Regions from separate parts of the Micrococcus sp. FDAARGOS_333 genome, predicted to be linked through region 4. Evidence: riboswitches for the same ligand, from Rfam matches in the RefSeq annotation. Region 4 holds a riboswitch; each other region holds the start of a gene.
The links. A riboswitch is a leader RNA that binds a small molecule or an ion and turns the genes downstream of it on or off. The one in region 4 is predicted to bind S-adenosylmethionine.
Positions count from the first base shown of each region.

Region 1: another riboswitch for S-adenosylmethionine. It lies ahead of CEQ11_RS02805 (acyl-CoA dehydrogenase family protein); the one in region 4 lies ahead of CEQ11_RS11845 (flavin reductase family protein).
Region 2: another riboswitch for S-adenosylmethionine. It lies ahead of CEQ11_RS10140 (O-acetylhomoserine aminocarboxypropyltransferase/cysteine synthase family protein); the one in region 4 lies ahead of CEQ11_RS11845 (flavin reductase family protein).
Region 3: another riboswitch for S-adenosylmethionine. It lies ahead of CEQ11_RS04800 (O-acetylhomoserine aminocarboxypropyltransferase/cysteine synthase family protein); the one in region 4 lies ahead of CEQ11_RS11845 (flavin reductase family protein).

Region 1 is NZ_NJFJ02000001.1:599,500-606,680, reverse strand. It holds gene CEQ11_RS02830 (acyl-CoA dehydrogenase family protein) at 1-180, opposite strand, end outside; gene CEQ11_RS02825 (MetQ/NlpA family ABC transporter substrate-binding protein) at 512-1,435, opposite strand; gene CEQ11_RS02820 (methionine ABC transporter permease) at 1,441-2,115, opposite strand; gene CEQ11_RS02815 (methionine ABC transporter ATP-binding protein) at 2,108-2,920, opposite strand; gene CEQ11_RS02810 (LLM class flavin-dependent oxidoreductase) at 2,917-4,314, opposite strand; gene CEQ11_RS02805 (acyl-CoA dehydrogenase family protein) at 4,311-5,717, opposite strand; SAM riboswitch class I at 5,729-5,833, opposite strand; gene CEQ11_RS02800 (AMP-binding protein) at 6,133-7,181, shown strand, end outside.
Region 2 is NZ_NJFJ02000001.1:2,294,256-2,301,436, forward strand. It holds gene CEQ11_RS10135 (cystathionine gamma-synthase) at 1-922, opposite strand, end outside; gene CEQ11_RS10140 (O-acetylhomoserine aminocarboxypropyltransferase/cysteine synthase family protein) at 924-2,276, opposite strand; SAM riboswitch class I at 2,284-2,396, opposite strand; gene CEQ11_RS10145 (hypothetical protein) at 2,703-3,080, shown strand; gene CEQ11_RS10150 (nucleoside-diphosphate sugar epimerase/dehydratase) at 3,347-5,275, shown strand; gene CEQ11_RS10155 (DegT/DnrJ/EryC1/StrS aminotransferase family protein) at 5,272-6,420, shown strand; gene CEQ11_RS10160 (ATP-grasp domain-containing protein) at 6,417-7,181, shown strand, end outside.
Region 3 is NZ_NJFJ02000001.1:1,077,198-1,084,378, forward strand. It holds gene CEQ11_RS04785 (phosphotransferase family protein) at 80-1,114, opposite strand; gene CEQ11_RS04790 (CPBP family intramembrane glutamic endopeptidase) at 1,157-2,059, shown strand; gene CEQ11_RS04795 (VOC family protein) at 2,343-2,996, opposite strand; SAM riboswitch class IV at 3,135-3,252, shown strand; gene CEQ11_RS04800 (O-acetylhomoserine aminocarboxypropyltransferase/cysteine synthase family protein) at 3,364-4,782, shown strand; gene CEQ11_RS04805 (homoserine O-acetyltransferase) at 4,779-5,903, shown strand; gene CEQ11_RS04810 (SGNH/GDSL hydrolase family protein) at 5,987-6,868, opposite strand; gene CEQ11_RS04815 (alpha/beta hydrolase) at 6,958-7,181, shown strand, end outside.
Region 4 is NZ_NJFJ02000001.1:2,651,318-2,658,498, reverse strand. It holds gene CEQ11_RS11860 (FMN-binding glutamate synthase family protein) at 1-479, shown strand, start outside; gene CEQ11_RS11855 (hypothetical protein) at 609-2,084, opposite strand; gene CEQ11_RS11850 (cold-shock protein) at 2,280-2,483, opposite strand; gene CEQ11_RS12790 (hypothetical protein) at 2,480-2,662, opposite strand; gene CEQ11_RS11845 (flavin reductase family protein) at 2,801-3,343, opposite strand; SAM riboswitch class IV at 3,411-3,531, opposite strand; gene CEQ11_RS11840 (hypothetical protein) at 3,805-4,359, shown strand; gene CEQ11_RS13205 (hypothetical protein) at 4,446-5,066, shown strand; gene CEQ11_RS11830 (hypothetical protein) at 5,162-7,181, shown strand, end outside.

The sequences.
Region 1 (7,181 bases), 2.1 Mb from region 4:
CCCTGCCCCCTCGCCGCCGGCCTCCGCGGCGACGGAGACCATCCCGAGCCCAGCCTCCCGCAGCTGCTGCTGCACCGCGAACGGCAGGTGCCGGCCGGCCTCACGCGCCCGGTCGCCCTTCCCCACCGCGGCGAAGAGGTCGGCGAAGCGGTCGGCGAGGTCGGTGTAGGTGCTGCTCATGGCATCCATGCTGACACGACGACGGCCGCTCGGGCGGGGTGCGCACCGTGCGTCTCACGGTGCGCACCGAAAGCCCCTCCCCTCGATCCGTTCCGGAGCGCTTCTGGCGTGCTCCGGAACGGATCGAGCACCCCGGATTCGCGGGTCCCCGAGAAGACAGCGCCCTCGATCCGAAGGAGAGTACGCGGCGCGGTCTCCGCTTCGGATCGAAGGCGCTGGGTCCGAAGGCGCTGGGTCCGAAGGCGCTGGGGTCCAGGGTCTCGGGGCGGGCGTTCGGCGCGGGCGTCCGGACCGCTCGGGCAGGTCGCGGTCCTTGGGACGCCCACCGGGCTCACACCTGCGCGTAGTCCTTCTCGGCGTCGGCGTCCCACGGCAGGGGCAGGGTCCCGCCCTGGTAGCCCGCGAACCACTGCCGCACCTCCGCCGACTGGTAGGCCTCGCGCAGCATCCGCGCCGCCTCGGTCCCCGCGAACTCGGGCCTCGCCCCCACGAGGATCCGGAACGGCCGCTCCGATTCGCCGTCCTCGAAGACGAGCGCGTCCTCGCGCGTCAGCCCCAACACAGCGGCGTTGCGCAGCGAGAGGAACCCGAGGTCCACGTCCTGGCGCGTGTTGAGCAACGCCTGCTGGTCGAGCTCAACGAGCCGCAGGTTCCGAGGGTTCTGTGCGATCAACGACTGCGAGACCTCGATGACGGACTCCGGCTCCCGCCGAAGGGTGATCAGCCCGGCCTCCCGCAGCAGCAGGATCGCCCGGCCGTTGTTCGACGGGTCCACAGGCAGTGCCACAGTCGCCCCCTCGGGGATGTCCTCGATGCTCGCGTGCCTGTCCGAGTAGAGCCCGCCCGGCAGTGCGTACACGTAGAACAGCGGGACCACGGACGTGTCGTAGTCCTTGTTGAACTGCTTCAGGTAGGCCACATGCTGGAAGAAGTTCACGTCGAAAGCACCCTCGTCCACGGCCTGGTTCGGCTGGATGATGTCCGTGACGTAGGTCGGCTTGAGCTCCCACCCCTGTGCCGCGAGCAGCTTCTGGGCGATCTTTGTGGGCTCCTGGTAGGGCTCGGACTCGGTCACGATGATCCGCAGCGTGCGGTCCGCCGGGTCCCGGGGCGGCACGGTGCCCGTCGTCCCGGAGACCATCTCGACGGCACCGCAGCCGCTCAGGACTCCACCGGCGCCGATCCCGCCGACCACCAGCGCACCGGTCCTGAGCAGACCGCGGCGGGTGACCGGCGTCGTGCTGTGATGCGCCATGCCCCTCACCTCCGCTTGTCCAGGGCACGGGCCCAGCGGGCACCGCCGGTCTGCACCACGGCCACCAGGGCGATCATCAGCACGATCGCCACCACCATCAGGGGCAGCTCGTAGCGGTAGTAGCCGTAGCGGATGGCGAAGTCGCCGATCCCGCCGCCGCCCACCAGCCCGGCCATGGCCGAGTAGGAGATGAAGGAGACGGTCATGATCGTGGCGGAGCCGACGATCGCGGGCTTCGCGTCCACGAGGAGGACGTCGCGGATGATCTGACCGCGTGTGGCTCCCATGGCCCGAGCCGCCTCGACCACGCCGGGGTCGAGCTGGCCGAGATTCTGCTCCACGAAGCGCGCGAAGTACGGGATCGCGTTGATGGTCAGCGGCACGATCACCGCGGCCGTGCCGATCGTGGTGCCGACCACGAACCGGGTGAACGGGATGATCGCGATCAGCAGGATCAGGAACGGGAAGGAACGGACCACGTTCACGATCGCGTCGACGATCCGGTGGATCCGGGGCGTGTGCTGCAGGCCGCGCGGACCGTGGGTGTGCAGCCAGATCCCCAGCGGGGTGCCGAGCCCAACCGCGATCGGGATGGCGATCAGCAGCATCAGCACGGTCTGCCAGAGCGAGGTCGCCAGCTCGGGGCCGACCTCCACGAGGCGGTCGAGGAACTCAGCCATGGTGGGCCTCCTCACCGGGTGTGACCCCGGCACCGACAGGGGTCCGACGACGGTCCAGGACGATCTCGTCGGCCACGAGGTGGGCGCCGATCGCCGTCGCCGGAGTGAACGTGCCGGCCTCCAGCTCGGCGAGCGCGAACCGCTCCACGATTCGCCCGGCCTCCATGACGGCCACATGGTCGGCCAGGGCCCGCACCACGTTCATCTCATGCGTGACGATCACGGTAGTGATGCCCAGGTCCCGGTTGATGTCCGCGAGGTACTGCAGCACGGAGGTGGTGGTGCGGGGATCGACGGCGGAGGTCGGTTCGTCACACAGCAGCACGGCCGGCTCGGTGGCCAGCGCCCGGGCGATCGCCACCCGCTGCTTCTGCCCGCCGGAGAGGGCCGCCGGGTAGGAATCGGCCTTGTCCGCCAAGTCCACGATCGCCAGTGCCTCCAGGGCACGACGACGACGCTCGGTCCCGGCGACGCCCGCGAACTTCAGGGACAGCTCGACGTTCTTGGCGGCGGTCAGGTTGTTGACCAGGTTGAAGTTCTGGAACACCATCCCGATGCCGTGCCGGGCCCGGCGCAGCTCCTCCACGGAGAGCTCGGTCAGATCGGTGCCGCCGACGACCACCTGCCCGGACGTGGGCCTCTCGAGGAGGTTGATGTTGCGCAGCAGCGTGGACTTGCCCGCCCCCGAGAATCCGATGATCCCCTGGATGCTGCCGGCCGGAATCTCGAGGTGCGCCCCGTCCACGGCGGTGTACGGACCGGTGGGGGTGCTGAAGACGGTGGTGACGTCGCGCAGGGTGATCATGAAGAGACCTCCTTGACGGTGGTGTCGGTGCCATGGCGGAACCCTGCCCCGCGTTGATCCTCGGGAAGCCGGGGGCCGGCACCGGTGAGGTTCTCCCGCAGGGTGCGGCCGGCAGCGGGCTCGGCGAGCACACCACGGCGGCGCAGCTCCGGGGTGACCAGGTCGGCGAACCGTTCGAGGTCGGCCGGGCGGACCGCGGCGCAGACGTTGAACCCGTCCACCCCGGTCTCGGCCTGCCAGCGCTGCAGCTCGTCCGCCACGGTCTGCGGCGAGCCCACGATCACCGGGCCGCGGCCACCGATGCTCACGAACTCCGCGACCTGCCGCACCGTCCACTCACGGTCCGGGGACTGGGTGGTGAAGGCCGCCAGGGCCGTCCGCGAGGTCTCGTTCTCCACATGCTCCAGCGGGGCGTCCGGGTCCAGGCCGGACAGGTCCACGCCCGTCCAGCCGCCGAAGAGCGCGAGCGCCCCCTCGACGTCCACGTACCGGCGGTAGTCCTCAAGCCGCTGCCGGGCTTGCTCGTCCGTCTCGTCCACCACCACCGTGACCATGGCGAACACCTGGATGGCGTCCGCGGGCCGTCCGGCCTCGGCGAGCTCGGCGCGGGTCTGCTCCACGAACCGGCGCACATGCGACGTGGTGGGGCCGATGTAGAAGACGGCCTCGGCGTGCTCCTGGGCGAAGCGCCGTCCGCGCGGGGAGCCGCCGGCCTGGAACAGGAACGGGGTGCCCTGCGGGCCGGGGTGGGCAAGGGTGACGCCGGGGAGCTTCACGTGGGGGCCGTCGGCCCCGACCGGGTGGACCCTGGCGGGGTCGGCGAAGACGCCGGCGTCCGCGTCAGCGAGGATCGCGCCGGGCTCCACGGATCCCTCGAACTGGCGGTAGATCGCGTCCAGGTACTCGTCGGCGCGGTCGTAGCGCTCGTCGTGTGGGATCTGCTCCTGGAGGCCGAGGTTCCGCGCGGCGGAGTCCTGGTAGCTGGTGACGATGTTCCAGCCGATCCGGCCGTGCGTGAAGTGGTCCAGCGAGGCCAGGGTGCGGGCCAGCAGATAGGGCTGCTCGTAGGTGACCGAGGCGGTGACGCCGAAGCCCACTCGGTCCGTCGCCGCGGCCATGGCGGAGACCGCGGTGAACGGGTCCAGCAGCGGCCACTGCACGCCGCCGCGGACGGTGGCCTCCACGCCTGCGCCGTAGACGTCGTAGAGGCCGAGGATGTCCGCGAGGAAGATCGCGGAGAAGCCGCCGTCCTCCGCCGTGCGGGCGAGGTCGGCCCAGTAGGAGAGCCTGTCGAACTCCGCGATGCGGGAGTCCGGGTGGCGCCACAGCCCCGGAGACTGATGCACCGGTGTCATCATCTCGAAGGCGCAGAGGCGGAACGAGGCGGTGCTCATCGTGCCCCTCCCTTCGGCGCAGTGCCCACCGCCGGGCCGGCCTCGGCCCCGGACGCCGACGGGGCGCCGCCCTGCTCGGAGTGCTTCGGCGCGCCGGCGGCGTCGCCGATGGCGTTCAGCCCCTCGGGCAGGGTGCCGTTGACGAACCAGTCGCCCACAGAGCGGGCACGGAACGGGATGGGGTTGTGGGTGGCCACGGTCTGGGCGTTGCGCCAGAACCGGTCGAGGGCCTTGCCGGAGCGGGTGTTGGAGGCGCCGCCGGCGTGGAACAGCTCGGAGGCGGCACGGATCGCGGCCTCGGGGACGGTCACCTGGGCCTGTTCCACGGCCAGCTCGGCCGCGTAGACCTCCAGGGCCAGGTCCTCGCCCTCGGCGGCGGCGTCGACCGCGGCGATGGCCGGGTCCAGGGCGTCGGCGGCGTGCAGCACGGCGGCGGTCGCGGAGAAGGCGGTGGCGGCGATCCGTCCGACGGCCTCCTGGATCAGCGGGTCGTCGCGGTAGAGCGCGCCGGAGCCGGTGTTGAAGGTGCGGGTGCGGGCGCGCACCAGCTCGGCGGCGGTGTCCCGGGCGCCGGTGGCGATGCCGGCCAGGACCGCCAGCAGGAACTGCTGGAAGTAGGCGGCCTCGATCACGGCCTCGGCCGTGCCGGCCTGACGGTCGAAGAGGTCGGCGCCGTCCACGGGGACGGACGTGAACACGGCGGTGCCGGTGGCGGTGAGGCGCTGCCCGAAGCCGTCCCAGTCGTCGTAGAGCTCGACGCCCTCGTGATCGACGGGCACCACGGCGAAGCAGCGGCCCGGCGTCGTCCTGCCGTCGTCGTCCGTGATGGCCGCGGAGACCCGGGTGTGGGTGGAGAACAGGGACGCGGTGGCGTAGCCCTTGCGCCCGGTGAGGACCGCGCCGCCGCCCGGACGGGGCTCGAGCCGGGTGTTGAGGGTGCCCAGTGCGTTGCCCGAGGTCTCCGTGGATGCGTTGCCCACGGTGGCTCCCTCGAGGATCAACCGGTACCAGCGCTCCTGCTGGGCGGACGATTTGTGGCGCAGGGACTCCAGGAACCCGTAGTGGGAGCGGTACTGGTGGGCCACGTTCGAGTCGGCGGCCGCCAGCTCCACCAGCAGGGCGGTCAGCGTGCGCACGCTCACCTCCGGTCCCCCGTGGGACCGGGGAACGCGCAGGGTGGCGAAGCCGGCGGCGTTGAGCTCGCGGATCTGCTCGTACGGCAGGGCGCGGTTCACGTCCCGCTCGGCGGCGCCGGCGGCGATGCGCTCGAAGATCGGGGCGAACCGCTGCCGCAGTCGAGCGAGGTCGTCGGTGTCCGGGACGTCCGGGGTGACGGCCAGCGGCGGACGGGTGGGGACCGCGTTCACGGTCGGGTCGTGGGGTGCGGTGAGGGGCGCGGACATGCGCGGGCTCCTTTCCATCGGTCCCGGCGGTAGCACCGTCCCGACCCTGCCGGGCAGGGATGAGGGGGTTGCTGCGGCGTCGTCGATCCGGATCTCTCGGCCGCTCTGGATGGGTCGGCCACAGCACAGCACGGCCCCGCCCGGCCACGGAAGGCAGCCGCCTCACGTCCGTCATGGACACCCTCGCCGGACGGGCGTCGCCCGTCGGCGCCGCCCAGATGACCTGGCGCAACGCGTCCACGCCCACCAGCCGGACCGGCACCGCGTCTGCGGCACACCGCGGGCCTACCGTGGATGCGCACACCATCCGGAGCGGCACCAGAGACCTGGCTCTTCGACGCCGCAGCAACCCGGGTCCGCCGCCTCCCCGCGGGCTGCGGGTGCTCCCGCCAGGACCGATGGAAGGAGACACCCCATGCCCGTGTCCGCAGCCGGCACCGCCGCGGCCGTCGCCGAGACGGCCCTCCCCGCGCCGGATCCCGTCCGCGGCCCGAACGACGGCGTCCCCGCCGCCGCCCTGGCCACGCTGCCCGGTCCGCTGCCGCAGTCCCTGGTGGACGCAGCGGACCCGGACGTCCACCCGGGACGGCCCGCGGGACGGGCCCATGGAGGTCGGGGCGACGGCGCCGTCGTCGCCGAATCCGACCGACTCGCCCTCTGGGAGGCGGTGGGCCGCCGGCTGACCTGGGACACGGACTTCACCCAGGTGACGGACACGGTCCCCACGGACGCGGCCGCCGGGGCCGCCCCGCAGATCCGCTGGTACGCGGACGGGCGGCTCAACGTGGCGTACAACTGCGTGGACCGGCACGTGGAGGCCGGGCGTGGGGAGAAGGTGGCGCTGTACTTCGAGGGCGAGCCCGGGGACCGCCGGGCGGTGACCTACGCGCAGCTGCAGCGCGAGGTCGCCCAGGCCGCGAACGCCCTCGAGGAGCTGGGCATCGAGGCGGGCGACCGCGTCGTCGTGTACCTGCCCGTGCTCGTGGAGACGATCGTCATCACGCTGGCGTGCGCGCGGATCGGCGCCGTGCACTCGCTCGTGTTCGGCGGGTTCTCGGCGGAGGCGCTGCGGTTCCGCGTCGAGGACACCGGGGCGAAGCTGCTGGTCACCACGGACGGCCAGTTCCGCCGGGGCACGGCCGTGCCGGTGAAGGCCAACGCGGACGAGGCCGTGTCCGGGGACAACGCGATCGAGCACGTCCTCGTCCTGGACCGCACCGGCCACCGGGACATCCCGTGGACCGAGGGCCGGGACCTGTGGTGGCACGACGTCGTGGACCGCCAGCCGGACGTCCACACCCGGCGCGCCTTCGACGCGGAGCACCCGCTGTTCATCATGTACACCTCCGGCACCACGGGGCAGCCGAAGGGGCTCGTGCACACCTCCGGCGGGTACCTCGCCGCGGCCTCGTGGACGCACGACTTCCTGTTCTCCCACCCGGACCCGGCACGGCGCGACGACGA
Region 2 (7,181 bases), 360 kb from region 4:
CCTGGCCCGGGTGGTCGGGCAGCCCGGGGTAGAAGACCTGGGCGACCTCGGGGCGGCCCTGCAGCCAGCCCGCGAGCGCGGCGGCGTTGGCGCCGTGCCGGTCCATGCGCAGGCCGAGCGTCTTGAGGCCGCGGGCGGCGAGGTAGGAGTCCTGCGGGCCGGCGACCGCACCGGCGGCGAACTGCTGGTAGGCCACCGCCTCGGCCAGCGCCCGGCCGCGGAACTCGCGGTCGGCCACCACCACGGCGCCGCCGAGCACGTCCGAGTGCCCGCCGATGTACTTGGTGGTGGAGTGCACCACCACGTCGGCGCCGAGGTCCAGGGGCCGCTGGAGGTAGGGCGAGGCGAACGTGTTGTCCACGACCAGCAGCGCGCCGGCGTCGTGGGCGATCTGCGCCCAGGCGGCCAGGTCCGCGATGCCGAGCAGCGGGTTGGAGGGCGTCTCCACCCACAGCAGCGCGGTGCGGCCGGGGCGGACGGCCGCGGCGACCGCCGTCGGGTCGGTGATGTCCACGGGGGTGTTGGACACGCCCCACGGCTCGAGGACGGTGGTGATGAGGCGGTGCGTGCCGCCGTAGCCGTCACCGCCCATCACGATGTGGTCGCCGGGGCGCAGCACGGCCCGCAGGAGGGCGTCCTCGGCGGCGAGCCCGGAGGCGAACGCGAACGCCCGGTCGCCGTGCTCGAGGGCGGCGAGCTGGGTCTCGAAGCCGTTCCGGGTCGGGTTGGAGCCGCGGCTGTACTCGTGCCCGGCGCGCAGCTCGTTGATGCCGTCCTGCACGAAGGTGCTGGTCTGGTAGATCGGCGGCACCACGGCGCCGGTCAGCGGGTCGGGCTCCTGGCCGGCGTGCACCGCGGTGGTGGTGAAGCCGCGGACGGCGGGACGGGAGACGGAGCGGGTGGTGTGGTGGACGGCGGTCATCTCAGCGCACCTCCTGGGTGACGGCGGTGGTCTCGGGGACGGCGGCGGGCGTGGTGGCTGGGACGGCCGGCCCGGCGGCGGTCACCACGGCCAGGGCACGGTCCAGGTCCGCGATCAGGTCGTCGGGACACTCCAGCCCGATGGAGAGCCGGACGGTGGTCTCGGCGATCCCGGCGGCCTCGCGCTGCTGCCGCGTCAGGCGACAGTGCGTCATGGTCGCCGGGTGCGAGACGAGGGACCGGGCGTCGCCGACGTTGACCACCAGCTGGAACAGCTCGAGCGCGTCGAGGAACGGGGCCACGGCCTCGGGACCGCAGGCCAGGTCGAAGGAGAACACCGATCCGACGCCGTCCGGGAAGTCGCGGGCGGCCAGCGCCGCGCTGGGATGCCCGGCCACGCCGGGGTGGTGCACCCGCGCGACGGCGGCGTGCCCGGCCAGGTGTTCGGCCACGGCCAGGGCGGTGGCGGTGTGGCGGGCCACGCGCAGGTCGAGCGTCTCGAGCCCCTGGATGAACTGCGCCGCGCTCGCGGGGGCGAGGGTGGGGCCGAGGTCGTGCAGGAACTTGCTGCGGGCCAGCGTCAGGTAGGCGCCGCGGCCGTGCCGCTCGACCAGCGTCTGCCCGCCGTAGCGGGCCTTGGGTCGGGCCAGCTGCGGCCACCGGTCCGGCGCCGCACCGTAGTCGAACGTGCCGCCGTCCACGATCGCGCCGCCGAGCACCGCTCCGTGCCCGCCGAGGAACTTGGTGGCCGAGTGCACGACGACGTCGGCGCCGTGCTCCAGCGGCCGGTAGAGGGCCGGCGTCGCGAGGGTGCTGTCCACCACCACGGGCACGCCGGCAGCGTGGGCGAGGTCCGCGAGCGCGGGCAGGTCCGGGAGGGTGGCGAGTGGGTTGGTGATGGCCTCGAGGAAGAACGCGCGGGTGTCGGGCCGGACCGCGGCCGCCCACGCGGGCGGGTCCGCCGGGTCCGCGAAGGTGACCTCGATGCCGAAGTCCGCGAACGTGTCCGTCAGCAGGTCGACGGTGCCCCCGTAGAGCTGGCTGGAGGCGACCAGGTGCTTGCCGCCCTGCAGCAGCGCCAGCAGGGACAGCGCGACGGCGGCCTGGCCGGTGGCCGTGGCGATCGCGCCGATGCCACCCTCCAGTGCGGCGAGGCGGTTCTCGAACACCGCGACGGTCGGGTTGCCCGTGCGGCTGTAGGTGAAGCCGGGGGTCTCGAGCCGGAACATCGATGCCGCCGTGGCGTGGTCCGGGAAACGGAACGCCGTGGTCTGGTGGATGGGCGGGACGACCGGCCGGTGGGGTGCGGCGGGCTCGTAGCCGGCGTGGACTTGTTGTGTGGCATGACGGGGCATCTGCTCTCGTCCATCGGTCCTGGCGGTAGCACCGGGCCTGCCGTTCCCGTGAGTCCGGGGTCGGCGGGCTGGTTGCTGCGGCGTCGTCGAGCCAGATCTCTCGGCCGCTCTGGATGGGTGGTGCGCCCATCCCACGCGGTGGGCCGCCGCGAGTCCAGCGGAGGTCCGGTCAGCACGTCACAAGGACGGACTCGCCGCCACCCGGAACCTGTCGGTGCCGTTCGCAGGTGCGGCGAGGTCCGGGTGACCCGTTGTGACGGCCCTGCGACCGGTACCCGTCATGCCGGCGGTGCCGACGCCACCGCCCGACGGTGGGGACCGGCACGTGACGCCACCCGTCGGCGGGTTGGGACGGACCCGGGGCGGATGCCTACGGTCGCCCCACCCGCCCACGGTGCGGCCCCACGGCCCGGTGACGATCCTCAGGTGCTACAGGTGGTGGGTGAGCTGGAGGCCGCCGCGTTCGGGGCGCAGGCGGCGTTCGACGCCGTCGTCGGGCCCCTGGATCGTGCGCTGCGGGCCGAGGCGGCGGGCGCACCCCTGGCCGAGGCCGAGGTGGACGCGGTGTACACCGCCGTCTACGCCGCCCAGCAGGTGATCGCTCGGGCCGCCCTCGACGCGGCGACCGGCCTGTTCGAGGTGGGCGGGGCCTCCGCGACCCTGCGCACACGCGGGCTGGACCGGCGCTGGCGCAATGCGCGCGTGCTCGCGAGCCACAACCCGCTGATCTACCGCGCCCGGCTGCTCGGCGACCGGGCCGTCAACGGCACGCCGCTCGAGCGCCACTATCGGCTGGGCGGCTGAGACGCAGGACGGCGTGGCACCGAGTCACGGGGACCCGGCGCCACGCCGGGCCAGACAGTCGCCGAAGACACCGGACCGCATCGATGCTTCCCGCAGGCCCTTCTGTTTACCGAAACGTCATCCACACCGGATACACTTCTCAGAGTTCTCAGGCCACACCCACCATTCTCCGGCGCAGGGACTGGTTCCCCCGTGAGGCCGAGAGACCTGAGAAACAGCACTATGCTACGTGTGAGTGACATTTCCCGAAAGGAACTCCTGATCCGATGACGGCAACATCAGCGCGCCCGAGGTTCGACCGCCTGCCTCCCCTGGCCCGACATCTGCTGTTGATCCTCTGGGACAGCCTCTCCTGGGTCCTGGCGCTGCTGGCCTTCCTGCTGGTGCGGTACGACTTCGGCCTGTCCAACACCCAGTGGAACTGGGTCCTCCTGTTCACCGGCATCGCCGTGGTGCTACAGGTGGGCGCCGGCCTGGTCACGCAGAACTACCTGGGGCGCAACCGCGTCGGCAGCTTCTCTGACGTCGGGTGGACCGGCGTCCTCGTCACCGGCATCGCCCTGGTGATCGGCCTCGCCCTGAGCGTCGTCTCCGAGAACTTCCCCCGCGGCGTCGCGCTCACCCTGCCGCCGCTGGCTCTGCTGTTCATGCTGGCCGGCCGCTTCACAGTCCGCAATGTCACCGACTCCGGTCCCCGCGCCGACGTGAAGGACGCGGTCCCCGCGCTCGTCTACGGCGCCGGAAACGCCGGGCACCAGATCGCTCAGCTGATGCGCCAGGCCGAGGAGCCGCCCTACCGGATCGTCGGCTTCCTGGACGACGACAAGGGCAAGGCACGCCTGCGCGTCCACGGCCACAAGGTCCGCGGTCGCGGCAAGGACCTCGCCGCCGTCGCCGAGAAGCAGGGCGCGGAAGCGGTGATCTACGCGATCTCACGGGCGGATGCGGCACACGTGGACAACGTGAGCAAGGTCTGTGAGGACAAGGACCTCGACCTGATCATGGTGCCCCCGCTGCGCGAGATGGTGGGCGGCCAGGTCACGCTCGGATCCCTGCGTCACCTCAACGTCACCGACCTGCTGGGCCGCCGGCCCATCAAGACCGATCTGACCTCCATCTCCGACTACGTGACGGGCAAGGTCGTGCTGGTCACCGGCGCCGGCGGCTCCATCGGCTCCGAGCTCGCCGTGCAGCTGCACCGCCTGGGCCCGAAGAAGCTCCTGCTCCTCGACCGCGACGAGTCCGCCCTCCACGGCGTCCAGCTGGACATCTACGGCAACGGCCTGCTGGACACCGATGACATCGTCCTCTGCGACATCCGCGACACCGAGGCGCTCCAGGCGGTCTTCGAGCGGCATCGTCCGGAGGTCGTCTTCCACGCCGCCGCGCTCAAGCACCTCCCGATGCTCGAGCGCTTCCCCCTGGAGGGATGGCGGACCAACGTCCTGGGCACCCGCAACGTCCTGCAGGCTGCGCACACGGTGGGCGTCGAGCGCTTCGTGAACGTGTCCACGGACAAGGCGGCCGCACCCACGAGTGTCCTCGGAGCCACCAAGCGCCTGGCCGAGCGCCTCACCGCGTGGTACGCCAACGAGTACGGCGTCCCCTACCTGTCCGTGCGGTTCGGCAACGTCCTCGGTTCCCGCGGCTCGGTGCTGATCTCCTTCCGCAACCAGATCGAGAAGGGCGGGCCGGTCACCGTCACCCACCCGGAGGTCACCCGCTACTTCATGACGATCCCCGAGGCCTGTGAGCTCGTCCTGCAGGCAGGCGCGATCGGACGTCCCGGAGACGTGCTCGTGCTGGACATGGGTCAGCCGGTGAAGATCCTCGACGTGGCCAAGCGCATGATCGCCGAGTCCGGCCAGGACATCGAGATCAACTTCACCGGCCTGCGGCCCGGCGAGAAGATGCACGAGGTGCTCTTCAGCACTGCCGAAGCAGGAGCCACCAGCGAGCATCCGCTGATCAGCGAAGTCCAGGTGCCTGCTCTGGATCCTGTCGAGGTCGCCGCGGTGCCAGACGGCAGGCACGCGGTGCTGGGCATGATCACCGAAGAGCCGAACGCGGATGCGACGCCGGCCCACAAGGCCGCAGATGCGACACCGGCGGAGAAGGCCGCAGACGAGCCCGCCACCGCGGACCACCACGAGACCGAGACGACCGGAAACGACCAGACAGGACTGCGCCCGTGAACGACCGCATCTTCCTCTCCTCTCCCGACGTCACCCAGGCGGAGGAGGACGCCCTCGTCCGGGCGTTCCGCTCCGGATGGATCGCCCCACTCGGCCCGGAGGTCGACGCGTTCGAGACCGAACTGGCCGAGTACACGGGCCGCCGGCACGCCGTCGCCCTGTCCTCCGGCAGCGCGGCGCTGCACCTCGGCCTCCTCAACCTCGGGGTCGTGCCCGGCGACGTGATCCTGACTTCGTCCCTCACCTTCGCCGCCACCACGAACGCGATCGTCTACACCGGGGCCGAGCCGGTGTTCGTGGACGCTGATGAGACCGGCAACATGAACCCGGACCTGTTGGAACGGGCCTTCGCCGAGCTCGAGGCCGAGGGTGTGCGCGTGAAGGCGGTCGTGCCCGTCGACCTGCTCGGAAAGGTCGTGGACCACGAGCGCATCGGACAGATCGCCGAGTCCCACGGCGCCAGGGTCCTCTCCGATGCCGCCGAGTCCCTCGGCGCGACGCGCAACGGACGCTCGTCCGGCGCATACGGCGTCGCCGCCGCCGTGTCCTTCAACGGCAACAAGATCATGACGACCTCGGGTGGCGGTGCCCTCCTGACCGACGATGAGGACATGGCTCAGCGGACCCGCTACCTGGCCACGCAGGCCCGCCAGCCCGTCGTCCACTACGAGCACACGGACATCGGCTACAACTACCGCCTGTCCAACATCCTGGCCGCGCTGGGCCGGGCACAGCTGGCTCGCCTCGAGGACATGATCGAGCGCCGTCGTGCCCTCCGCCTCCACTACCGGGAGCTCTTCTCCACCGTGCCCGGCGTGGACATGTTCGGTGAGCCTTCGGGTGCCGACGGCGGTGACACGCAGGACAACTTCTGGCTCTCGTCCGTGCTGGTGGATCCTCAGGAGGCCGGCTTCACCGCCGAGGACCTGCGCGCGCACCTGGCGGACCAGAACATCGAGGCGCGCCCGCTGTGGAAGCCCATGCACCTGCAGCCGGTCTATGAACAGAAGCGGGCCTTCACGGACGGCACCGGAGAGCGCCTGTTCAACACCGGCCTCTCGCTGCCGAGCGGCTCGGTGCTCGACCAGCAGCAGATCGCACGCGTCACCGAGTCGATCACGAGCTTCCTGGAGGCGCGTGCATGAACATCCTCCTCTCCTCTGTGGGACGTCGCCCCTACCTGGTGCGCTGGTTCCGGGACGCACTGGCGGAGAACGGCGTCGAGGGCAGGGTGATCGCCGCCGACGTGGACCCGTTCGCCCCCTCGCGGCCCTTCGCCGACGCCTTCGTCCAGGCGCCGACGGTCGTCGACCCCTCGTATGAAGCCTGGCTGCGGCAGACGTTGGTCGACCACGACGTCGATCTGGCCGTGTCCATCAACGACTTCGAACTCTCCACCTGGGCCATGCTCCCGGACTCCGACGACTGGTCTGCCCTGGTCCGGTTGGACGCGGACACCCAGCGGCTCATCGAGGACAAGTACTCGACGAGCCAGGCGCTGTCCGAGGCGCAGGTGCCGTCCCCGGTGACCTGGCTCGGCAGCGAGCCTCCCGCCGAGGGCGACGCCGCCGGACCGTTCGTCACGAAGGGGCGCTATGGCAGCGCCTCCCGTGGGCTGAGGTTCGTGGACCGCGCCGGCCTGGCGGATGCGCTGCGGGAAGCGTCCCAGGAGGTGACCACCCGCCAGGGGGTCCCCGCCTCCCAGCAGGACGAGGTGGCACCGGAGGAGCTGCTGGTCATCCAGGAGAAGATCGAGGGCGTGGAGTTCGGGCTCGACGTGGTCTGCGATCTGGACGGCCGCTTCGCCGGCGTACTCGCCCGCCGCAAGATCGCCATGCGCAGCGGGGAGACCGACCGTGCCGTCTCGGTCGATTCGGCGCCCTTCGAAGAGCTTGCCCGCGGCATC
Region 3 (7,181 bases), 1.6 Mb from region 4:
TATCGTCAGCGAAAATGCCTGGGAAGCGGACCGGACGGCGCGCGGCGGCTCCGGTTCTGCGAGCGACAGCGCCAGGGGCTCAGAACGCGGTCATCGCCCGCTCGATGCGCGGCAGGACCTTCCGCAGCAGCTTGTCCCAGCGCAGCGGCCGGCCGGTGAGCTCCTGCCGTGCGCGGGCGTCGTCCAGCGCCTCGAGTGCCGCGTTGCCGAGCCACACACGGACCCGGCCGGCCTCGTCCGTGTCCCGGGCGATCTCGTCGATGAGGTCCTGGCCGTGCCAGATCGCCAGGTCCGCGACGTTCCGTGCCGGGTCTCCGGCATGCGCCAGGTCCCAGTCGAGGATGCCCGCGAGCCTCCACACGACCGCGTCGCCCTCGCCGGGGACGGGCACCCAGCGCAGGTTGTGGCCGGCCAGGTCCCCGTGGACCAGCCGCGGCGCCACGGCGGGCTCGGAGAACCAGGTGCGGACCGTCGTCGCGATGACCTCCACCGCCTCCTGCCAGGACTGCGGCAGGGCTCCGGCATGCTCGGCCGGCAACGCCGCCGGCAGCGCCCGCAGTGCCTGGATGCGCTCGTCCGTCCACGGTCCGCGGAAGGCCCACGCCGGGCCGAGCCCTGCGGCCACATCCCCATCCGTGACGTCCACGGCGTCCAGGGCGTCCACGATCCCGCGCAGCACTGCCGGGTCGCCCTCGTGCACCGGATGCGGCTGGCCGGGCAGGTAGGGCTGCAGCACCGCCGCGGTCAGCGGCACGCCCTCAGCCGTCTCGGCGTGCCACACCTCGGACAGCGGCGCCGGCACGGAGAACGGCAGGCCCCGTGCGGCCAGCGCCTGCAGCAGGCCCATGCGACGAGGAAGGTGGAAGGCCGGGGAGTCGTCCGGCGCCCAGCAGGTGCCGGGGGCGGCACCGGCCTCCGCCATCCGCGTCATGCGCAGCACGGCCACGTCGTCCAGGACGAGCACCCGGTGGAACTGGCCGGACTCCTCCACACGTCCGGCATCCCAGCGCGCTCCGGTCAGCCGCTCGGCGGTCCGGGCGTCCACGTGGGGCAGCAGTCGCTCGGCGCAGGTGCGCGCGAGCCCGATCTCTGAGGGAAGCGGATCCGACGCCATGACTGACACCGTACCCCCGGCGGACGGACCTACACTGCGCACGTGAGCACCTCCGGAACCACCACCCAGGCCAGTCAGGGCCCGACGACGGCACGCCCCTCCGGCGCGCTGCCCGCCCCTTCGGCGCGCACCGTCCGCTGGGAGGTCGCGATCGTCCTCGGCCTGTCCCTGGGCAAGTCCGCGGTCTACGCAGTGGTGCAGCTGCTGGACAAGATGACCCAGGGGCCGCTGCAGGACCAGACGACCGTCCTCAACCCGGTCCTGAACAACCGATGGGTCTTCGACCTCACCTACCAGCTGCTGAACATCGGCTTCGCCCTCGTCCCGGTGGCCCTCGTGCTCCACCTGGTCCGGCTGCGCGGCCGCAACCCGTTCCGCGCGTTCGGCCTGGACTTCCGCCGCCCGTGGGCGGACCTCGGCTGGGGTTCCCTGCTGTTCCTCGTGATGGGCCTGGGCACCCTGGCCGTCTACGCCGGCGGCCGCGCCCTCGGCGCCACCACGGCGATCGTCGGCTCCGCCATGGACGACACCTGGTACGCCGTGCCCGTGCTGGTCCTGTCCGCCCTGCGCCATGCGCTGGTGGAGGAGGTCATCGTGGTGGCCTGGATGGTGGACCGGCTGTCCTATCTGCAGCAGCTGCGCTCCTGTGGTCTGGCGGGGGAGCAGGCGCCGCTGCTGCCGGCCCCGCGCACCACGGACACCGGTGCCTTCCTGCCGGTCCGCGTCACCGCGATCGTGATCGGGCTCGCCGTGCTCCGCGCCGGCTACCACCTGTACCAGGGCATCGGCCCCGGACTGGGCAACGCGGCGATGGGCGTCGTCTTCGTGCTGTTCTACCTGCGCTGGCGCCGCGTCATGCCGCTGGTCGTCGCCCACCTGCTGCTGGACGTCACCGGGTTCGTCGCCGCCCCGCTGCTGGCTCAGCTGGGCTGGTTCGGCACCTGACCGTCCCCGTCCGAGGCCCGGTCCGATGCCCAGTCCGACGTCCGGTCCGTCCCCGTCCGACGCCAACTGGTGAGGACACACCTGCCAACTGGTGAGGACACACCCTCATCGCCCGCACAGGAGGGGTGCCAGACGGTGTGTCCTCACCAGTAGACAAGTAGGCCAGCAGACCAGTAGGCGAAGAGCGCCGGGGGAGGCCGTCAGGAAGGGCGCAGGGGGGGTGGCCGTCAGGAAGAGCGCCGGGGGAGGCCGCCGGGAAGAGCGCCGCGGGTGAGGGCGGCCGTCAGAGGGTGACGGTGCCCCGGGGGGTCTCGAACCGCACGGTCAGCAGGCCCGGGGTGCCCGAGGGCGCGGCGTACTCGATGGTGAGGTCCTCGACCTTCTGGGACGGATCGTCCAGGCCCAGCCAGGAGCGGACACGCTCGCGGGAGCCGGCCAGGGTGAGCGAGGAGATCGAGGCCTGCGCCGGGGCCGCCAGGGAGGGGTGGAGGTCCTCGGTGCCCTCGTCCCAGCAGACCAGGTACGGGACCTGCGGGTCCGCGATCAGGCCCTTGATGCCGATCTGCTTCCAGGTCAGCTCGCGGCCGTCCGGGAACTTGCGGTTGCCGGGCACGGCGGAGCGGCCGAGGCGCTCTTCGAAGGCGGAGAGGTCGTCTGTGGCCACGACCCAGCCCATCCAGCCGCCGCCCTGCTCGGAGCGGGAGCGCACGGCCTGGCCGAACGGGGCGTTCGCCGCCGCCGGGTGGTCCAGGACCTCCACGACCTCCAGGTACTGGCCGTGGGCCATGGGGAACAGGGCGTTGCGGGTGCCGAACCGAGGGTGCACGCCGCCCTTCACGCGCTCCACGCCGAGGGCGTCGGAAACCCGTTCCACGGTGGCGTCGAGGCCCTCGGGGCCGGCGGCGTAGGACACATGGTCCAGGCGGATGGTGCTCACGAAGATCGTCCTCTCGTCGGCCCAGGGGATGTCAGCCGGGCTGTCGTGAGGCTCAGGCTAGCCCTGTGTGACGAAGGACATGAAATCGTGACGAGCCGGTGTGCGGTCGGTGTGTCCCCGATGCCACACTGGCGGCACGGTCACGAGAGCCAGCACCAATGCCCCGGCATTCTGGCCGGCAACCCTCCCCACCGCGGCGGGGTGCCCCGGGTGACGACCAGGCCGGCCCCAGACCGGGGCCCGGCAAGCGCGGTCGTGTCATGCGCCCGCTCCCGCACGGGCGTGCCAGAGCCCCGGACCTGCTCAAGGTCCACGGCAGTCCGAGGCGCGGGGGCATGGCCGACCCTGACAGCCCCAGGAATCCGCCATGACCACCCAGAACAGCGCCCCTGAGACGAGCACCTCCGCGAACGCCGAGACCCCCGCCGCCGAGGCCTGGGGCTTCGAGACCCGTCAGATCCACGCCGGCGCCGAGCAGCCCCACGCCCACGGCGCCACCGCTCTGCCGATCGTGCAGACCACGTCCTTCGACTTCCCCAGCTCCCAGGTTGCCGCGGACCGCTTCGCGCTGGCGGACCTGGACCCGCTGTACACGCGGATCGGCAACCCCACCCAGCAGGCGGTGGAGGAGAAGATCGCCGCGCTCGAGGGCGGCGTGGGTGCGCTGCTGCTGTCCTCCGGGCAGTCAGCCACCACGTTCGCGATCCTCAACGTCGCCGGCGCCGGAGACCACGTGGTGGTCTCCACCTCGCTCTACGGCGGCACACAGAACCTCTTCAAGCACACCCTGGCCAAGGTCGGGGTCCGGACCACCTTCGTGCAGGACCCGGACGACCTGGAGCAGTGGCGGGCCGCCGTCCGCCCGGAGACCAAGGCGTTCTTCGGCGAGTCCCTCGGCAACCCGCGCGGAGACGTGTTGGACGTCGCCGGAGTCGCCGCCGTCGCCCACGAGGCCGGTGTCCCGCTGATCGTGGACAACACCCTGGCCTCGCCGTACCTGTTCCGGCCGATCGAGCACGGTGCGGACGTGGTCACCCACTCGGCCACCAAGTACCTCGGCGGCCACGCCGCGGCCATGGCCGGCGTGATCGTGGACGCCGGCACCTTCGACTACGGCAGGTACCCCGAGCGCTTCGGAGGCTTCACCGAGCCGGACGAGTCCTACCACGGCCTCGTCTACGCTCGGGACCTCGGTGCCGACGGTGCCTTCGGCGTGAACCTCTCCTACATCCTCAAGGCCCGCGTGCAGCTGCTCCGTGACTACGGATCGGCGATCTCCCCGTTCAACGCCTTCCTGGTGAACCTCGGCCTGGAGACCCTGTCCCTGCGCATGGAGCGCCACGTGGCCAACGCCCGCCGGGTCGTCGAGTACCTGGACGGCCACGGGCAGGTGGAGGCCGTGGTCCATCCCGAGCACGCCTCGAGCCGGTGGAACGCCCGTGCGAAGGAGCTGTTCCCGCGCGGCGCCGGTGCGATCGTCTCCTTCGAGATCGCCGGCGGCCGCGAGGCCGGCGCGGCCTTCGTGGACGCTTTGACCCTGCACCACCATGTGGCGAACGTGGGCGACGTCCGCTCGCTGGTGATCCACCCGGCCTCCACCACCCATTCCCAGCTCACCGAGGACGAACAGCGCGCCACCGGCGTCACCCCGGGCCTGGTCCGCCTCTCCGTGGGCCTGGAGTCGATCGAGGACATCCTCGCGGACCTCGAGACCGGCTTCGCCGCCGCCTCCGGCGCCGTGAGGCACGACGACGGCCCGGCCGCCTCCGCAGGGGAGGCCCGGTGACCGCGGTGGACGTCAGGGGCACCCGCACCGATCTGCCCGCCGGCGGGTTCCACCGGCTCTGCGTCGGGCCGCTGGACACGGAGACCGGCGGCCACCTGCCGGCGGTGGAGCTCGCCTATGAGACGTGGGGCACGCTGAACGCCGAGGGCACCAACGCCGTGCTGGTCCTCCACGCCCTCACGGGAGACACCCACGTGGCCGCCCACCGCCAGGACCCGAGGACCGGCTGGTGGGATGAGCTCGTCGGTCCCGGCTGCGCCGTGGACACGGACCGCTGGTTCGTGGTGGCGCCGAACATGGTGGGCGGCTGCTCCGGTTCCACCGGCCCGGCGAGCCCGGCCCCGGACGGACGTCCGTGGGGCTCGCGGTTCCCGTTCATCACCCTGCGCGATGCGGTGGAGGCGGAGGCACGGCTGGCCGACCACCTCGGCATCGCCCGCTGGCATGCCGCGATCGGCGGGTCGATGGGCGGCGCCCGGGCCCTGGAGTGGGCCGTGAGCAGGCCGGACCGTGTGGCGGGCGTGGGGGTGCTGGCGTCGACCGCGCACTCGAGTGCCGAGCAGATCGCCTTCGCCCAGTCCCAGGCACAGGCCATCCGCCTGGATCCCCAGTTCCGGGACGGTGACTACTACGGAGGACCGCAGCCCGAGGCCGGCCTCGGCATCGCCCGGCGCATCGCCCACATCACCTACCGCAGCGCCGAGGAGCTGGCCGTGAGGTTCGGGCGCCGCCACCAGGGTGAAGAGGATCCCTTCGGCACGGCGGCAGGAGAGCGTCTGGGCCGGTACCAGGTGGAGTCCTACCTGGACCATCAGGCCTCCAAGCTGGTCGGCCGGTTCGACGCGAACGCCTACCTGACCCTCACCGAGGCCCTCATGAGCCATGACGTCAGCCGTGGCCGCGGGGGCGTGGCCGAGGCGCTGCGGCGGTTCACGGGCCGGGCCTTCGTGGCCGCCGTGGAGTCGGACCGGCTCTACCTCCCCGCCGAGTCCCACGAACTGGCCGCGCTGCTGCCGGCCCGGCCGCAGGTGCACATGATCGACTCACCGCTCGGGCATGACGGCTTCCTGGTCCACTACGGGCAGGTCGCCGAGCAGCTCCGGCAGGACCTGGCCCTCTGAGCCGACGGCGGCCCGGACGCACCGCTTGTGCGTCCGGGCCGTCGTCGGGGCGGCGGGTTCTCAGCCCTTGTTGCGGCGGGTTCTCAGCCCTCGTTGTAGTCCGAGCCGTGCGGCATGTCCGCGCCGAACAGGGGAGCGGCGTCGGGGCGCTTGGCGCTGCGGCCGTCTCCGGAGGAGACGCCCTTGATGCGGCGGATGACCCACGGCACCAGGTGGGTGCGCGCCCACACGACGTCCTCGGCCCGCGCGTGGCGCCAGTTCCGCGGCGGCAGCGGCTTGGGCACGAACGGCTCCAGGTCGTGCTCCACGTTCAGCGTCTCCAGGACCATCGCCGCGATCGTGTGATGTCCGGTGGGGGAGAAGTGCAGGCGGTCCTCGGCCCACATCTCCGGGCGGGAGAGGACCTTCAGGGACCACATGTCCGGGACCAGGCAGTCGTGGCGGGCGGCGATGGTGCGGACGTTCTCGTTGTAGATGGCCACCTTGCCGCGGATGCGGCCGAGCACCGGGGTCTCCTTCACGTCCGTGGCATTGAAGAGGAGGATGGTGGCCCCGGAGGCGGACAGCCGCTCGACCGCAGTGTCCAGCCGGACGGCCACCTCGTCCGGGTCCGCCCGGCGCAGGATGTCATTGCCGCCGGCGCAGATGCTGACCAGGTCCGGCTGCAGCTCGAGGGCGGGGTCGATCTGGTCCGCCGTGATCTGGTCCAGGAGCTTGCCGCGCACTGCAAGGTTGGCGTAGGCGAAGCGATCGTCGTCCGGGGTGAGGCGGGCGAGTTCTTCGGCCACGCGGTCGGCCCAGCCGCGGTGGTATCCCGGCTTCTCGGCCACCGGGTCGCCGATGCCCTCGGTGAACGAGTCGCCCAGGGCCACGTAGCGGCGCCACGGATGCGTGGTGGGCGAAGCGGCAGGGGAGGCGTCGTCGGGACGGGAGGCTGTGGAGGAGTCTGGGTGCGGAGTCGTCACAACAGTGCATTCTGGACCCCAAAGGGCATGTGGAACAAGGAATCGGAGCGGGATGCTCCACTTCGGTTGCTCCGCATACGCTGGACGCCATGACTTCCACCACCGAGTTCACCGTCCGCTGGTCCCACCCTGAGGGGGAGCGCACCGATCACCTGCTGGTGATGCTGCACGGCTTCGGCGCGGACGAGAACGACCTGTTCGGCCTGGCCCGCGAGTTCCCGGAGCGGCTCACCGTGGCCTCCGTGCGCGCGCCGCTGCAGATCCCGATGGGCGGCTTCGCCTGGTTCCCGCTGTCCCAGGACCCGGTGACCGG
Region 4 (7,181 bases):
CGGACGCCGACCACTTCGGCGAACATGCCCCGATCCAGTACCTGAACGACCACAACCCGGAGTGGCGTTCGGAGCTGCTCGTCACCCCGACCCAGCGCGCCCAGGCGAATGCGGCCGAGCGCCGCGCGTCGGCCGCCGCGGAGGAGGCGCATCCGTCGACCTCCCCGATGCCGCGCGTGACCCAGCTGGCCGAGGGCCAGTCGCTGTACGACTACTACGGCAACGGAGTCACCGGCCAGCGCGCAGTGGAGGACAGCCGCAGCACCTCGGCTGCCGGGGGCTCCACTGCTGCACAGCAGGCCCCCGTCCGCGATGAGACCGCCGAGCATCCGCACGACGACGAGCACACGGAGCCGTACGCCGCCGGCCCGTCCCAGGACGATCACGGCAACCGCCGCATCGAGGAAGGCGACGAGGACACGAGCCGTGGCACCACCGAGACCGTGGAGGGCGGCGACCGCCCCGAGGGCCGCGCCTGACCCCGAGGTCGGCGCGTGACCCCGAGGGCCGCGCCTGACCCCGCGGACCCGCCGCGGTCCTGACACGAGCCGGCCCCGGCAGACCAGACGGTCTGCCGGGGCCGGCTCTTCCGTGTGCGGGTGGGACCGTCAGCCGCCCTGGCGCTCCTCGCGGCGGCGCTGGAAGGCGGCGAAGGACCGGTAGCCGAGCGCGCCGAGGGTGGCGACGCTGACGAGCAGCACGGCGATCAGCCACCCGGGCGCCTGCCCGACGCGGGCCAGGAGCGGACCTCGCTCCGCCCAGTCCATGGAGGAATCGTCCGTCTCGCCCTCGGAGAGGATGCTGCGCAGGTCCTCGGTCTGGTCGCCGGAGGCCTGCGGCTTCACCAGCTTCTCCTTCTGCGCGTGCTCGAGGGCGGCGAGGGCGTCGTCCTCGAGGAGACGGCCGGAGTTCTGCAGGCCGGACAGGGCGCTGTCCGAGGCGTCGCGCAGGGTGCTGTTGCGGCTGGAACCGTCGTTCGAGCCGAGGGACGCGGCGCCCTGGGCCTCGGTGGCCCCACCGGGGGTCGGCGCAGGGTAGAAGTCCAGGTCCAGCGGCTCGCCGGACGGGGACATCGCGCCGTCTCCGGGGGTCCCGGAGGCCTCGGGGCTCGGGGCGTCGTCCGTGCCGGGGCTCGGGGCCGGAGTCCAGGAGTCGTCCTGGCCGTCGGCGGACGGCGACGGGGTCCAAGAACCGGGCACCTCGGAGGACGGGGCCGGCGTCCGGGTGCCGGGCGCGGTCGAGGATGGGCTGCCGGGGCCGTCAGGGGCCGAGGAGGCGTGCGGGGTCCACGGGGTGGACAGCGGCGGGGTCGGACTCGGCGACCGCGGGGTGTCGGACGGGCTGGGCGACCTCGGGGTGTCGGACGGGCTGGGCGTCGGGTCCTTGGTCGGGTCGTCGGACGGGCTGGGCGTCGGGTCCTCGGTCGGGCTCGGCGTCGGTTCCTCGGACGGGGTGGGGTCCTCGGTCGGGTCGTCCGACGGGCTCGGAGTCGGGTCGTCGGAGGGCGAGGGGGACGGCTCGCGTGACGGGGAGGGGCCTTCGGTGGGGTCGTCCGACGGGCTCGGCGAGGGGTCCTCGGAGGGGGAGGGGTCCTCAGTGGGGTCGTCAGACGGCGAGGGGGAGGGCTCGCGTGACGGGGAGGGGTCTTCGGTGGGGTCCTCGGACGGCGTCGGGTCCTCGGAGGGGGTGGGGTCCTCAGTGGGCTCGGTCGGGGTGCCCGACGGCGAGGCATACGGCTCCTGTGACGGCGTGGGTTCCTCGGACGGGTCGTCGGACGGGCTCGGCGACGGATCCTCGGTGGGGTCCTCAGCGGGCTCGGCCGGGTCACCCGACGGGCTCTGCGACGGATCCTCGGACGGCGTCGGCTCCTTGGTGGGGTCCTCCGTGGGGGAAGCGGTCGGCTCCTCGGTCGGCTCCTCGGTCGGCTCCGGGGTGGTGGTCTCCGCACTCGACGACGGCGCGGTGCTCGGCTCGGCGGTCTCCACAGCGTGGGCCGGGCCGGCGAGCACGGCGGCAGAGAGCAGCACGCCGGTCACGCCGAGGGCGCGCGCGTGTGCGGAGCCGGTGGTGCTGCGTGCGGTCATCAGTGGGTCCCCTCCGGGCTAATGGCCGGTGCCGGGTGCAGTCAGGTCTGGATGCACGAGGGCCGGTCGGCCGCATGTCGAACGCCTGCAAAGACGATTCTAGCGGCTCACCGGCCCTTGTGACACTCCTGTGTCCATGCCCTGGGCGTGGTCTCATGCCCAGGTCAGCGCCCCGCCGGGCGGGGTGTCACGGACTCAGAGGCGGGTGACGTTGGCGGCCTGCAGGCCCTTGTCGCCCTGGACGGTCTCGAACTCCACGCGGTCGTTCTCCTGGAGCTCCTTGAAGCCCTGTGCCTGGATGGCGGAGTAGTGCACGAAGACGTCGGCGGAGCCGTCCTCCGGAGCGATGAAGCCGAAGCCCTTCTCGGTGTTGAACCACTTGACGGTGCCCACGGTCATGGGGGTGTCCTTTCGCTGTGCCCGCCTGCGGTGCGCAGGCTGTCGGCGTCGGTGCCGTGCAGCGGGCTCGCGGCACGGGTGAAGCGGTGACACTGCACCGCGAAGACCAACGCCCCCTGGCCGTCAGGCCCGGGTACTGCAAGAAGACGGGTAAACAGGGAGAACTGCTTCTTGCCCATCGTCTCACGTTTCCCGACGACGGCGGTACACCGGCCGCTGTCCTCCCGGCCCTGTCGCAGGGAGGGGGACGGGCGGATGACGCGGGGCGGCCGTCGTCGTGCCTCCCGCCGCCGGCGGGCGGAGGCGATCCGGGCGGATCAGGCGAGCGGGCGCAACCCGGTGAAGGCGTTGTGGTGCAGGGCTGCCGGGGCGTGGACGTCCGTGTGGTCGGCGAAGCCCAGGACCTCCAGCAGGAACACCGTGTGGTCGCCGGCGTCCACCTCGGCGTGCAGGCGGGTCTCCAACCACAGCGAGGAGCCCTCGAGCAACGGGGTGCCCCGGCCGGTGCGGTGCAGCTCCAGCCCGGCGAGGCGGTCTCCGGTGCGGGAGGCCAGCTGACGGCACAAGTGGTGCTGCTCCTCGGCGAGCAGGGAGACGCCGAGGGTGTCCGCGTTTCGCAGACGGGCCCACGTGCGGGAGGACTTCTGCACGGAGAAGGACACCAGCGCCGGCTCCCAGGAGATCCCCACGGCGAAGGAGGAGGACACCATCACCTCGTCCACACCGCCCGACCGGCCGGTGACGGCCACCGCGCCGGTGGGGAACGCGCCGAGTCCTCGGCGCAGGTTCAGGGGTGTGATGTCCTCGTCCCAGCGCGGATGCGCGGCGGTGGCGGGGGAGAGCAGTGCGGTGGTGGTCATGCGTCGGATCCCTTCGGAACGGACGCGGCCCTGCGGTGCAGGCGGGCGGACCGACGTGTCCGCAGAGACGCTGTACTTGCCCAACCGGGGTGCCGGAGGGCCGAATCCTCACCTGGAGCACCCCACTGCAGCGTTGAGAGGGTTGCCGTCCCGCCGGCCAGGGCCGTGAATGGCGGGAACTCGTGATTCTGGGCTCCACGGTAGGAGCGGGCACGCCGGGGCGTCAAAGGTGTCGACCCTGTGAACGACACGCGAGGTCACACCGATGCCGTCGCCGTGCCGAGCAGCGGCGAAACGACGGTTTTCCTGCGCCGTAGTCTCGGCGGAGCACTGCCAGAATGTGATGCTTGACACATCTAGGGCGGCTGGGTCAGGATGACGCTACTCGAGAGAGGGGGGAGCTCGAGACCGCAACCCGCGGCCCCACGGCCGGTTCACCTGAAAGGGGTCGGATCATGTGGATGGACATCAAGAAGAAGCTGTCGGCGGTATCGGCAGGGGTCGTTGTGGCAGCTGCGCTGACGGCAGCCCCGGGAGCGGGGGCGGTGACCTCATCCCCGGAGGGGGGTGTCATCTCGCCGAACGCCGACTGTGCAGAGGAGAGTTGGACGACTGTCAATGTGACCTCGAATACCTTCAAGAAGTCCCATTCGGCTTATTCCTCTGTGTCTGGGGCGCCCGGCGTGACCCTCTCCATCGCGACTGGACGAACGTTTGCCGTCAGCGGGGACATTACGGGCGAGGTGTCAGGTGATGTTCGTGCAATCCTCGCGGGTGTTTCGGCCAAGGTAGGCACCCGAGTGGGTGTCACCTATTCCTCCACCAATACGATCAGTGGAGCGTGGAAGGTGCCGGCTAGCTATAAGAACGGTGGCAAGCTCGTGATTGGTGCCAAGCGGGCTAAGGGAACTTGGAAGCGCCAGATGCTGACCAGGAACTGCAAGGTAGTGACCGTGCGTAGCGGGTCGTTCACCACTCCATGGCAGCAGTTCCACTTTCAGCACTACCGTCTCTGACCCAGGGGAAGTGCTCCGGCGTCGAACTCGAAAGGTTCGGCGCCAGAGCACTCCCGTTTCGTTCACTCATGACAAGAAGGTCAATCATGTCCTCCTTCCCCCTCCTGCGATCTACTCGTTGCGCCTCGGTTATCGTCGCGGCGATTCTCTTCGGTACAGCCATGACAGGATGCTCCTCCGCCTCGGACAACAAGACGTCCAGTTCGGGGGAATCCAGTGTTGCAGCGTCATCGAGTGACCCGGCACACGCGTCCGCATCTTCTGCGGAGTCCACGGCCGCTTCCGGCGCGGGCTCGTCAGGCTCGGACGCTGAGGAGGCGCTTCCGGCCGCTCTCTTCGAGAAGGACGGGATGACGTTGGTCGAGTACTCACGCCAGCATCCGGATGCCGGCTACCTCGACCCGGCGACGGAGTCTGTGCTCGAGGAAGCGGTCGGGACCGGTTCGCAGGAGATCACCGTGGATGCACAGAAGGGTGCGGTTCTGCGGGTCATCCTGCTCTGCCCCTCGGACGCGACGGGTAAGACGGATATTCACACCTCTCGGGAAGGCGAGGACGAGAAGACGTGGATGGCCGGCTCGGAGGGTGCGTGCGGTGACTGGTCTGCGGCGACGGCTCCCGTGCCAGAGGCCGGACCCATGACCTTCACGGTCACGGTGGACAACGATTCCCCGTTCCGGGTCGTCCTGACTGCACTCTCCGAATGACGCAGCCTCGGAGAAGGGGCGCGGCGGGACGTGAATCCCCGGGAGAAGCGTCTCGCCGCACCGCTCCCGCCTGGCCGGCTCTGCCGAGCGTTCGCATGCTCCGGCTGGTGGCCGGTGCCCTTGCCCTGACACTTGTCGTGGGCCTCACCGTCCAGGCGCAGGCCACACAGCGGCTCCGGGACCTTGTCGATCGCAGCTGGCGCGGTACCTACGACCTCGTCGTCTCCGCCCCCGGTGCCGCCCCGAGCTCTGAAGCGCTCTCCGCTCCGCTGGACACGGCCGCGTGGACGAGCTCGGCCGACCGCCTCAGCACCGCCGACCTCGACCGCATCCGCGCGGTGTCCGGCGTCGAGGTCGCCGCCCCGCTCGGCGACCTCGGCGTGCGCAGCGTGGCCAACCAGGATGCCGTGATGATCGGGTACCCGGCGGACGGCAGCGTGGAGGGTCCCCGCGCGTTCGACCTGGAGGCCCGTGTCCACACCGACGACGGCCTCGGCCGCCGTCCCGTGCTCGGTATGGACACCACGCTCATCGGTTATTTCTCCGACGATGGCCCGATCGAGGACGCCCGGCCGCTGCTGGAGGACCAGGCTGTCTGCGATCCAGCTCCTCCTGAGCCCGGCCCCTGCACGGACGTCGAACTCCCCACGCTCGCCCTCGGACCCCGCGGACGCACACCCGAGCCTGCGCAGCGTGAGGTCCCCGCCGGCACCTACTGGGCCGCCCCGTGGGCGGAACCCGACCCGCAGGGCAACCGGATGGTGGTGGTGGACGCCGCGGCGGAGGCGACGTTGCTGGACCTCGGCGGCAACACGGCCGCCGCGGACGCGTTCCGTGTGCTCGCCCAGTCCTCGCCTGCCGGGTCGCTCTCCGCAGTGGTCGACCGTCTCTCGGGCGCAGCAACCGAGGAGGCACGTGCGCTCGTCGAGGCGAAGGACCGGCTCCCCGCCCACCTGCAGATCCTCGCGGACACCACCGGTCGCTCCGCGGAGTCCCTGAGCGCGGTCCCCGTGCTCGCCACGAGCGTCGGCTCGGCGCCCTTGTCCCTGGAGGTGCGCGCCAAGCCCTACCGCGAACCGGCCACCCGCCTGCGCATCGAGCAGGCTCCGGTGGACCCACGGGACCCCACCGGTCCGCGCGGCATGCTCGGCCTGCCCACCTGGGAGCTGCCCACGGGCGGTCTGGCGACGCAGGAGGACGTCTCCACCTCCGACGTCTCGGGGCGGTTCGGCGGCCTCGGCCTCGGGGTCACCGTCATCCCCGTGCCCGGGCTGACCACGGGCCAGGACCCGGTCCTGAGCTATGACTCACCTCGTCTGTCTCTGGTACAGGAGACGCGCACCCTCACCCGGCCGACGACGGCGGACGGGAACCTGGCCGAGGCCGCCGGCGTGGAGACCGCCTCTGGGACGCTCCCCGGCCGGCCCGAGGTCGCCGTCGCTCGGGCCCTGCCGGCGTCCACGTCCCGCGAGTCCGCCTACTACGCGGCCACCGACGACGGGCGTCGCTTCGGCACGGGCGACGCCCCGCTGCTGGTCAGCGTGGGCACCCTCGTCCCCGAACCGGACACGGACCTGGCGGGGATCGCCCCGCTGCTCACGGATGTGGAGCTGCCCACGACCCTCGTCGCGGACCCGGACGGCACCCCGCGCGAGGTGCGTCTGCAGCCTGCCTCCACCGGCTTCGGCCTGGCCAACCAGATGCCCGCCGCCTATGTCGACGCGGCCTCGGCCGCCACCCTCGGGCTGGAACGGCCCTTCAGCACCGTGCGGGTCCGGGTGGCCGATGTGGGGGAGGACCTCACACCGGAGAACCTCGCCACGATCGACGCAGTGGCCCAGCAGCTGAAGGACGCCGGATTCGCGGTGACCACCGTGGCCGCCTCCAGCCTCTCGCCCCGGCAATTCCAGGTGGTGTCCTACCGGTTCGACTCCACCGACGGCGAAGCCCACACCGGCCCGCTGGGCACCGTGCGCCAGCTCGGCCCGGAGCTGGCCGCCTCCCAGCGGGTCTCGGCGGCGGTCGGGTCCGCGGGGACCGCGCAGGCCATGACGGTGACCGCGCTGCTGACCGGCCTGGCAGGCCTGTGCATCCTGGCGGCGGCCCGGCCGCGAC